Regions from separate parts of the Paenibacillus sp. FSL H3-0310 genome, predicted to be linked through region 1. Evidence: riboswitches for the same ligand, from Rfam matches in the RefSeq annotation. Region 1 holds a riboswitch; each other region holds the start of a gene.
What was found. A riboswitch is a leader RNA that binds a small molecule or an ion and turns the genes downstream of it on or off. The one in region 1 is predicted to bind cobalamin.
Positions count from the first base shown of each region.

Region 2: another riboswitch for cobalamin. It lies ahead of metE (5-methyltetrahydropteroyltriglutamate--homocysteine S-methyltransferase); the one in region 1 lies ahead of MHH63_RS19650 (DUF4430 domain-containing protein).
Region 3: another riboswitch for cobalamin. It lies ahead of MHH63_RS21780 (anaerobic ribonucleoside triphosphate reductase); the one in region 1 lies ahead of MHH63_RS19650 (DUF4430 domain-containing protein).

Region 1 covers NZ_JBBODC010000002.1:16,959-19,282, forward strand. The annotation lists gene MHH63_RS19650 (DUF4430 domain-containing protein) at 1-1,157, opposite strand, end outside; cobalamin riboswitch at 1,328-1,530, opposite strand; gene MHH63_RS19655 (GAP1-N2 domain-containing protein) at 1,658-2,324, opposite strand, start outside.
Region 2 covers NZ_JBBODC010000001.1:1,283,131-1,285,454, forward strand. The annotation lists gene MHH63_RS05730 (undecaprenyl-diphosphate phosphatase) at 1-482, shown strand, start outside; cobalamin riboswitch at 582-787, shown strand; gene metE (5-methyltetrahydropteroyltriglutamate--homocysteine S-methyltransferase) at 943-2,324, shown strand, end outside.
Region 3 covers NZ_JBBODC010000002.1:520,676-522,999, reverse strand. The annotation lists gene MHH63_RS21780 (anaerobic ribonucleoside triphosphate reductase) at 1-1,321, opposite strand, end outside; cobalamin riboswitch at 1,563-1,797, opposite strand; gene MHH63_RS21775 (MTH1187 family thiamine-binding protein) at 2,176-2,324, shown strand, end outside.

The DNA.
Region 1 (2,324 bases):
CCAGTCACATAACTGCCCGAAGGATTTGTGATCGGCAAGTTCGTTTGAAGCGCCAGCTTCTCTAACGCTCCAAGTGCGTTGCCAGCATAGGCGTACCCTTGTGCCAACGTGGCCTGTGGTCCCTCAATCGTTACTGGAGCGTAGATGAGTGAGCTCTGAATGGAGGATTTGGAAAAATCGTATAGCTTACTGTTGCTTCCTTTATATAGCAAATTATAGGCAACCAGCGCCTGAAGCCCTTGCTCTGTCGCCAGAATATTACTGCTTCCACCACGGCTATGGGTGAAGCTACCATCAGCTAGACGATAGCTAAGCAGGTTCTCCATTAGATCCACTTTGTTTTTGGTGTATTCTAATCCACTAGGATCAACTCCGAAGGAGGTGAGTCCAAGGATTGCTTGTGCGCTACTTTCAGCACTGTCACCGTAACCCCCATGGCTATCTTGAGCTGTAGATAACCAAGCTACGGCTTGTAGCCCTGCTAAGTAGGCTTCGGGATTATTTTTATGTGCCGCCAGAGCCGTCAAGGTTATCGCTGTCATATCAGGCTCACTTGCACCTGAGGTTAGTGCAAAGCCCCCATCCGGATTCTGTTTGGAGAGAATCTCCGTAAGGAGCTTATCCGCCGTCCATTTCGCGTCACTTGGGATATTATATTTACCAGAATCCAGCGCAAGTAAAGCATATACCGGATTATTAAGCGTCTGTTCACTGAGCTTGCTATTATTATAGATTTTCTCAATCAGATTATAGCCAGGAGTCGTTCCGTTACCAGCAAAGCTAGTAGGATCTGCACCAATCGCTCTCACTGCGAGCACGATTCGAGCATAATCGGTTACATTGGTGAAATCGCCAGCTGCATCCTTTACTTTTTTCTCAAGCTCTGAAAGGTAACTAGCCGGCAGCTTGTACCCTGCTTGCGCTAATCCAATGGCTTGCCAATCCGATTGCACGCCACCTTTCAAGAGATATTCCGCAGCCGCATAAGTCGCATCCGCAACATTAATCCGCTCCGCGGCAGTTGCCTCCAGACCGGCGCCAGCGCCCGCTTCTGCAAATATTTGTCCCGCCGGAGCAAGAGATGTTCCTAGAATTGAAATGACCATGAATAAGGCCAGCCCAAGTGCTACAAACTTGGAAGACATGATTTTCTTCATTGTTTAACCTCTTTCTGTATAAGAATGGGTACTGCCGGGAATAAGACGCATAACATAAAGACCGCCCCTTTGGAGGGCGGTCAGGGAAGATTACAAATTGAGGCTGCGGCGCTTGCTTCCTGCCAACAGTCCATCTGTATATGTTCCACATTCTTACCCCACGAAGAATAGAAACGCTCACGAAAAAGGCAGGTCTCCTGGCTAATGCTTCATCGCTGTTCTTCACCTTCCCACCCTACCTTCGGGGCAGTGGCTTATAGAAGAAACGCTCCGCACATACAGTGGCGGGACCGCGCCGGACTCTTGCACCGGACTTCCCTTTTAAGCAGACGACTAGATTGATAGAGTCTGCACCTTTTCCAGTATGTAGTATCTTATTTTGACATCCATAATCATATCTATTAATACATAGCATGTCTATAGAAAAGCTTAGTATGGGCAGCAAAAAAATGAACAGCAATACGCCACCTTCCGGTAGTTATTGCTGTTCAGAAAGCTTGTTATTCGACTGTTCCATCCGGACTTGCAGTCGGGGAGGGTTCAGCACTTGAATCAGAAGCTGGTGGAATATTAGGATCGGGATCTACGATCAATGTAAATCTTCCGGCTTTGATCATACTTTTCTCTAGAATTGTCGCTCCAGACTCCAATGTAACCTCAACCTGATAGGAAGGTTGTTCACCTTCAGTCACAGCTGTTGCGGAAGGTAACCCAGTGCTGTTCTCAGTATCAGAGGAAGGCGTAGTGGACGGAGAAGCATCAGCTACAGCGTTAGTAGAGTCTGCACCTTCTGCTGTTCCTCCAGTAGTGCCAGCGGCATCTGACTCGTCAGCAGCGTTTCCCTCATCCGTCCCATCCGTTGACGGCACTGGACAAGTCCCATTTGTAGCAGCGACCTTAAAGCTTTTATCTATCTCTGTAGACGAAGACATTAAACTAACCTCAGTCGGTTTAAACTGCACACAGTCATCTGCACTTGCGAAGGTGAACACCAATATGCTGCTCCCCTTATCTCCTTCGACGCTCTGATCCTTCAAGTATACTGAAGCCGGAGGCAGCATATTGCCTGCACTCTGAACAGGGGTCGGCTCAGGGCTTGTCCCCGGCAGAGCCGTCTTCGTATCATCCGGACGCAGCATACTGAATACGATAATTGCAATAATCACC
Region 2 (2,324 bases), on a different contig from region 1:
AGCATTTATTCTCTACCTCAACGGTGTTAATTGGTCTAGTGATAGGGGCTGTATTAATGATTATTGCCGATCTGTTTGGGCCGAAGAAGGTCAGAACTGAGAGTGTAGATCAGATTACATACAAACAGGCACTTGGTGTAGGTCTTGTACAGTGTTTTTCGTTATGGCCTGGATTTTCACGCTCGGGCTCGACGATTTCTGGTGGCGTACTCCTCGGGATGAGCCATCGTGCCGCTGCTGATTTTACGTTTATTATGGCAGTACCCATCATGGCAGGTGCCAGTCTGTTGTCACTGATGAAAAACTGGCAATATTTCACCATGGATGCATTGCCGTTTTTTATCGCAGGCTTTATTAGTGCCTTCCTATTTGCGCTGTTATCGATGCGATTCTTCTTAAAACTGATCAATCGTATCAAGCTCTTACCGTTTGCTATATACCGTATAATTCTTGCTGCTGTAGTATATTTCGTATTTTTCTAAGTCCGTTATAAGGAATCGATATAACAGAAGCCCCAGTAATCTATTGCAGATTGCTGGGGCTTTCACGTATGATGACATCAGATTAAGACACTCAAATGATGAATGATATCGGAGACAGGTGCTGACCGGAAAATAGTAATTCGGTAGGCTTAATAGGGAAATTCGGTTCGAAGCCGATGCGGTCCCGCCACTGTAACGGAAGAATCTCGAGCAACAGAGGTCACTGGCAATTTACTTCTGCTGGGAAGACTGCTCAAGATGTTGACGCCGCTAGCCAGGAGACCTGCCTGTTTCAACAGCACTGCTTCACCTACGGAAGATAGGGAGGTGTTAGACGTTAACCATGGGTATATCATGGGCGTCTTTCCCTTTGACTTTTTTAGGGAAGGGCGCTCTTTTTTATAGGAAAGCAAGTAGCTTTGGAGTTTGAAATAAGAGATGGAAGAGGGAGTGTATCGAGATGACGAATAAAGTAAAAGTAAGTAATCTTGGATATCCGAGAATCGGAAAGAACCGCGAGTGGAAAAAGACACTGGAAGCCTACTGGCAGGGGAAAATAAATGAAGAGCAATTCCGCTCCGAAATGGCAGCAATTCAGCTGCAGCATTTGAAGACCCAGCAAGAGGCAGGAATTGAGCTTATTCCGGTGAATGATTTTACTTTTTATGACCATGTGTTGGATACGGCTGTTATGTTTGGAATTGTACCTCCACGGTACACGTATGATGGCGGCGACATCGGGCTTGATCTTTATTTTGCAATGGCCCGTGGTAATACTGAGGCTACTGCCTGTGAGATGACCAAATGGTTCAATACGAACTATCACTATATCGTTCCAGAGATCGGCACACAAACACCACGCCTGACTGAAAATAAACCTCTAGCGGCTTATCGTTTTGCTAAATTGCAGGCAGGGATTGAAGGTAAACCGGTACTTTTAGGTCTGTATACCTTCCTTAAGCTGTCCAAAGGTTACGCAGCGGCAGATATCGCCAAGATTGCTGCACGTTTTGTTCCAGTCTATGTTCAACTGCTACAGGAACTGAAGCAAGAAGGGGTAAGCTGGGTACAAATCGATGAGCCAGCGATTGTTACAGGCATAAGTAAAGAAGAATTAACACTGCTTAACTCGATATACACAGAAATTGCCGGCTCCGTGCCGGGCTTGAATATTATTTTACAGACGTATTTTGAAGCTGCTGAACCGTTGGAGGCACTGCTAGAGTTGCCTGTTCAAGGCTTGGGTCTTGACTTTGTGCACGATGGTGGAGCGAATCTGGCTTCTATCGAACGTCTTGGTTGGCCGAAGGACAAATGGCTGGGTGCCGGAATTATTGATGGACGGAACATCTGGCGTTCCGATTTAGACGCTAAGCTGCAACTGGTAGAAAAGCTCAGTGTTCATGTGCCGCTTGATCGTCTTATTCTTCAGCCTTCTTGCAGTCTGCTGCATGTCCCAGTCACCGTTCAAGGTGAGGTGAAGCTGAAGGCGACAGTTAAGAATGCGTTAGCTTTTGCCGATGAGAAGCTTGCAGAGCTTAGTCTGCTCGGAGCAGCCCTCGCAGATAAAGGAGAAGCTTCTAAAGCAGCGCTGGCCGCTAGTCGTGAAGCTATTGCAGCATTCCGCGCACTACCTGAGCGTGGCCGTAAGGATGTGGCGGAGCAAGTGCTTGCACTTGCAGCTTTGCCGGACCAACGCAGTTTGCCTTTTGCTGAACGCTTAAAGGTGCAGCAAGAGAAATGGCAGCTTCCACTTCTGCCAACCACTACAATTGGTAGCTTCCCGCAGACAGTAGAAGTGCGTCAGGCGAGATTGAAATGGCGTAAAGGGGTCTGGAATCA
Region 3 (2,324 bases), 500 kb from region 1:
TCAGCAGATCGCCTACAGTGTCATCAGGTGCAAGATGTTCGCCGCCTTCCCAGACGCCTTCTCGCATCATGAAATCGGAAGCTTTAGCTTTTTGTGCGGTTTGGATGTGGAAGCGATGAAGAAGTCCTTCCAGCGCAATATCCATGTAATGATTTAGATCTTCATAGAAGCCAGCTTCGTCTGCGACGGTACGTCTGCCTGTTACTGTGCCGTGTGCCAGACCTAGCCGAACCAGATTCAGTGTATTAAAGGAAAGGTTGCCCTTCCCAGAGCAATGATTACGCCCAAAACGGTCACCGAGCACTCGGGTTCGGCAGCCCATTGTAGCGAACTCCGTATCAGGATCACTTGGATCATAATACTGCAAGTTGAGCGGAGCGTCCAGATTAGCGAAGTTTGGATATAGTCTGCGCGCAGAACATTCAGCCGCTTTTAGGAACAGTTCATAGTTAGGATCGCCTTGCTGTTGATTGATTCCTTGCTTGCATTTGAAGATTTGAATCGGGAACACTGGTGTTTCTCCGCTGCCAAGTCCGTTCATAGTTGCGGTTAGCAGAGAACTGATCACAAGCTGACCTTCTGGTGAAGTACAAGTACCGTAGTTGATGCTGGTAAACGGTATTTGTCCACCGGATCGGCTGGACATGGTATTCAGATTATGTACCATACTTTCAGCCGCTTGCAGAGTTTCGATTTCGGTTTCCTTTAGTGCAAAACGGAACGCTCTTGGATATAACTCCGCCAGATCGGTCCGGCTCATCGTAATCTCGCCCAAAGATTCATCAGCTTGTCCTTCTTCAAAATAATTCAGACCCTTGCGGAACAGCTTGGCGAAGGATTTGGTTACATAAGGTGCCAGATCATAGTCGAGTTTATTGGCGGATACACCACCATATTGAGCATTTTGCTGGGATTGGAAAATAATCGCTACCAGAGACATAGCTGTCATTATTGAGTTCGGAGGACGAACGCTGCCGTTGCCGGTATTGAAACCTTCACGGAGAAGTTTATCAAACGGGATAAAAATACAGTTCGTCGTTCCAATCGCGTATTGATCCAGATCATGCACATAGACGACATTGTCATCAATAGCCTGCACTAGCTGTGGCGGCATCGTAAAATTGCGGGCGTACCATTTTGAATATTCACTGCCGAACTTGCTCATTTTACCGGAGAAACTCTCTCCATTCAAATTGGCATTCTCGCGCAATAGGTCCATATCCCGACTGTCGATAATATCCCGGCCTAAATCAATGAGCTCTTCTAAAAGAACTTCCCGTGCATTTTCTACTCCATTAAATTGTCTCTCCAACAACGTCATTGTACAGCTCTCCTCTCAGTATAAAAGAAAAACATCTATCATCAAATCCATATATCCATAAGAAGTTGGACTGCTATAGCAGTCGTATATTTGTTCAGATTACATAAAAAAAGCATCCCCTACCCGAGGATGGCAGAAAATGCCCGATGCGTTATGTAAATATCCACACGGATATTTGCAGAGGTCTCTACGTAGATGACCGCATGCGGACACCATCCCTGTTCCTCGCAGGCATCAATAGTTGGTGTCGTCGAAACAGGTAGGTCTCCTGGCTTCCGTGGGATCTCTCGGCGCCTTCCCAAGGGTGTTCCTAACCCTCAGTGGCATTTGCCGGGAGATGTGGATTCTCAAGCTTCCCAGAAGCTTAAGAAGGCCATCCGGTTACAGTGGCGGGACCGCAGCGGATTCTCACCGCGCTTCCCTATTAAGCTCTAAATCCGGTTAAGGATCAAAGCGCCTGTCTCCACTATATTTTGTTGTCGTTAGATAAAAATAACCCAAGATGTTGTGTTTGTAAACAGTTTTTTAGAAAACCCGCGCGGGGAGCGGGTTCTTTAAAAGTACTCCACAAATGATCCACAGGCTGTCCATAAGTAATCCACAATTGATCCACAGGGAGATGCGAAATGATTCATAAATTGTCCGAAAAGATGCCACAAAGAGTCCATAAATATAGTGCAGATGACCCTAGAATTTGCTCATGAGAAAATACCCTTAGCCCAAAGTCATATTTTGGAGTAATCAGAAGAAATAGAAGAGATAAGGGAGGATAATCTTGCTTAGTTTGTGACAGAGCGGTGGAATTGTTACAATGGAAGGAGACAGCTACTATAAAATTTCGAGGAGGTATTCTCATGCCTATTGCTGAAGTTACAGTTATTCCAATTGGAACAGGCAGTACCAGTCTTAGCAGCTATGTTGCGGATATGCAGCGGGTGCTGAAGACAGTAGAAGGGATTACTTATGAACTTACGTCCATGGGGACGATCATCGAAGGGCCTCT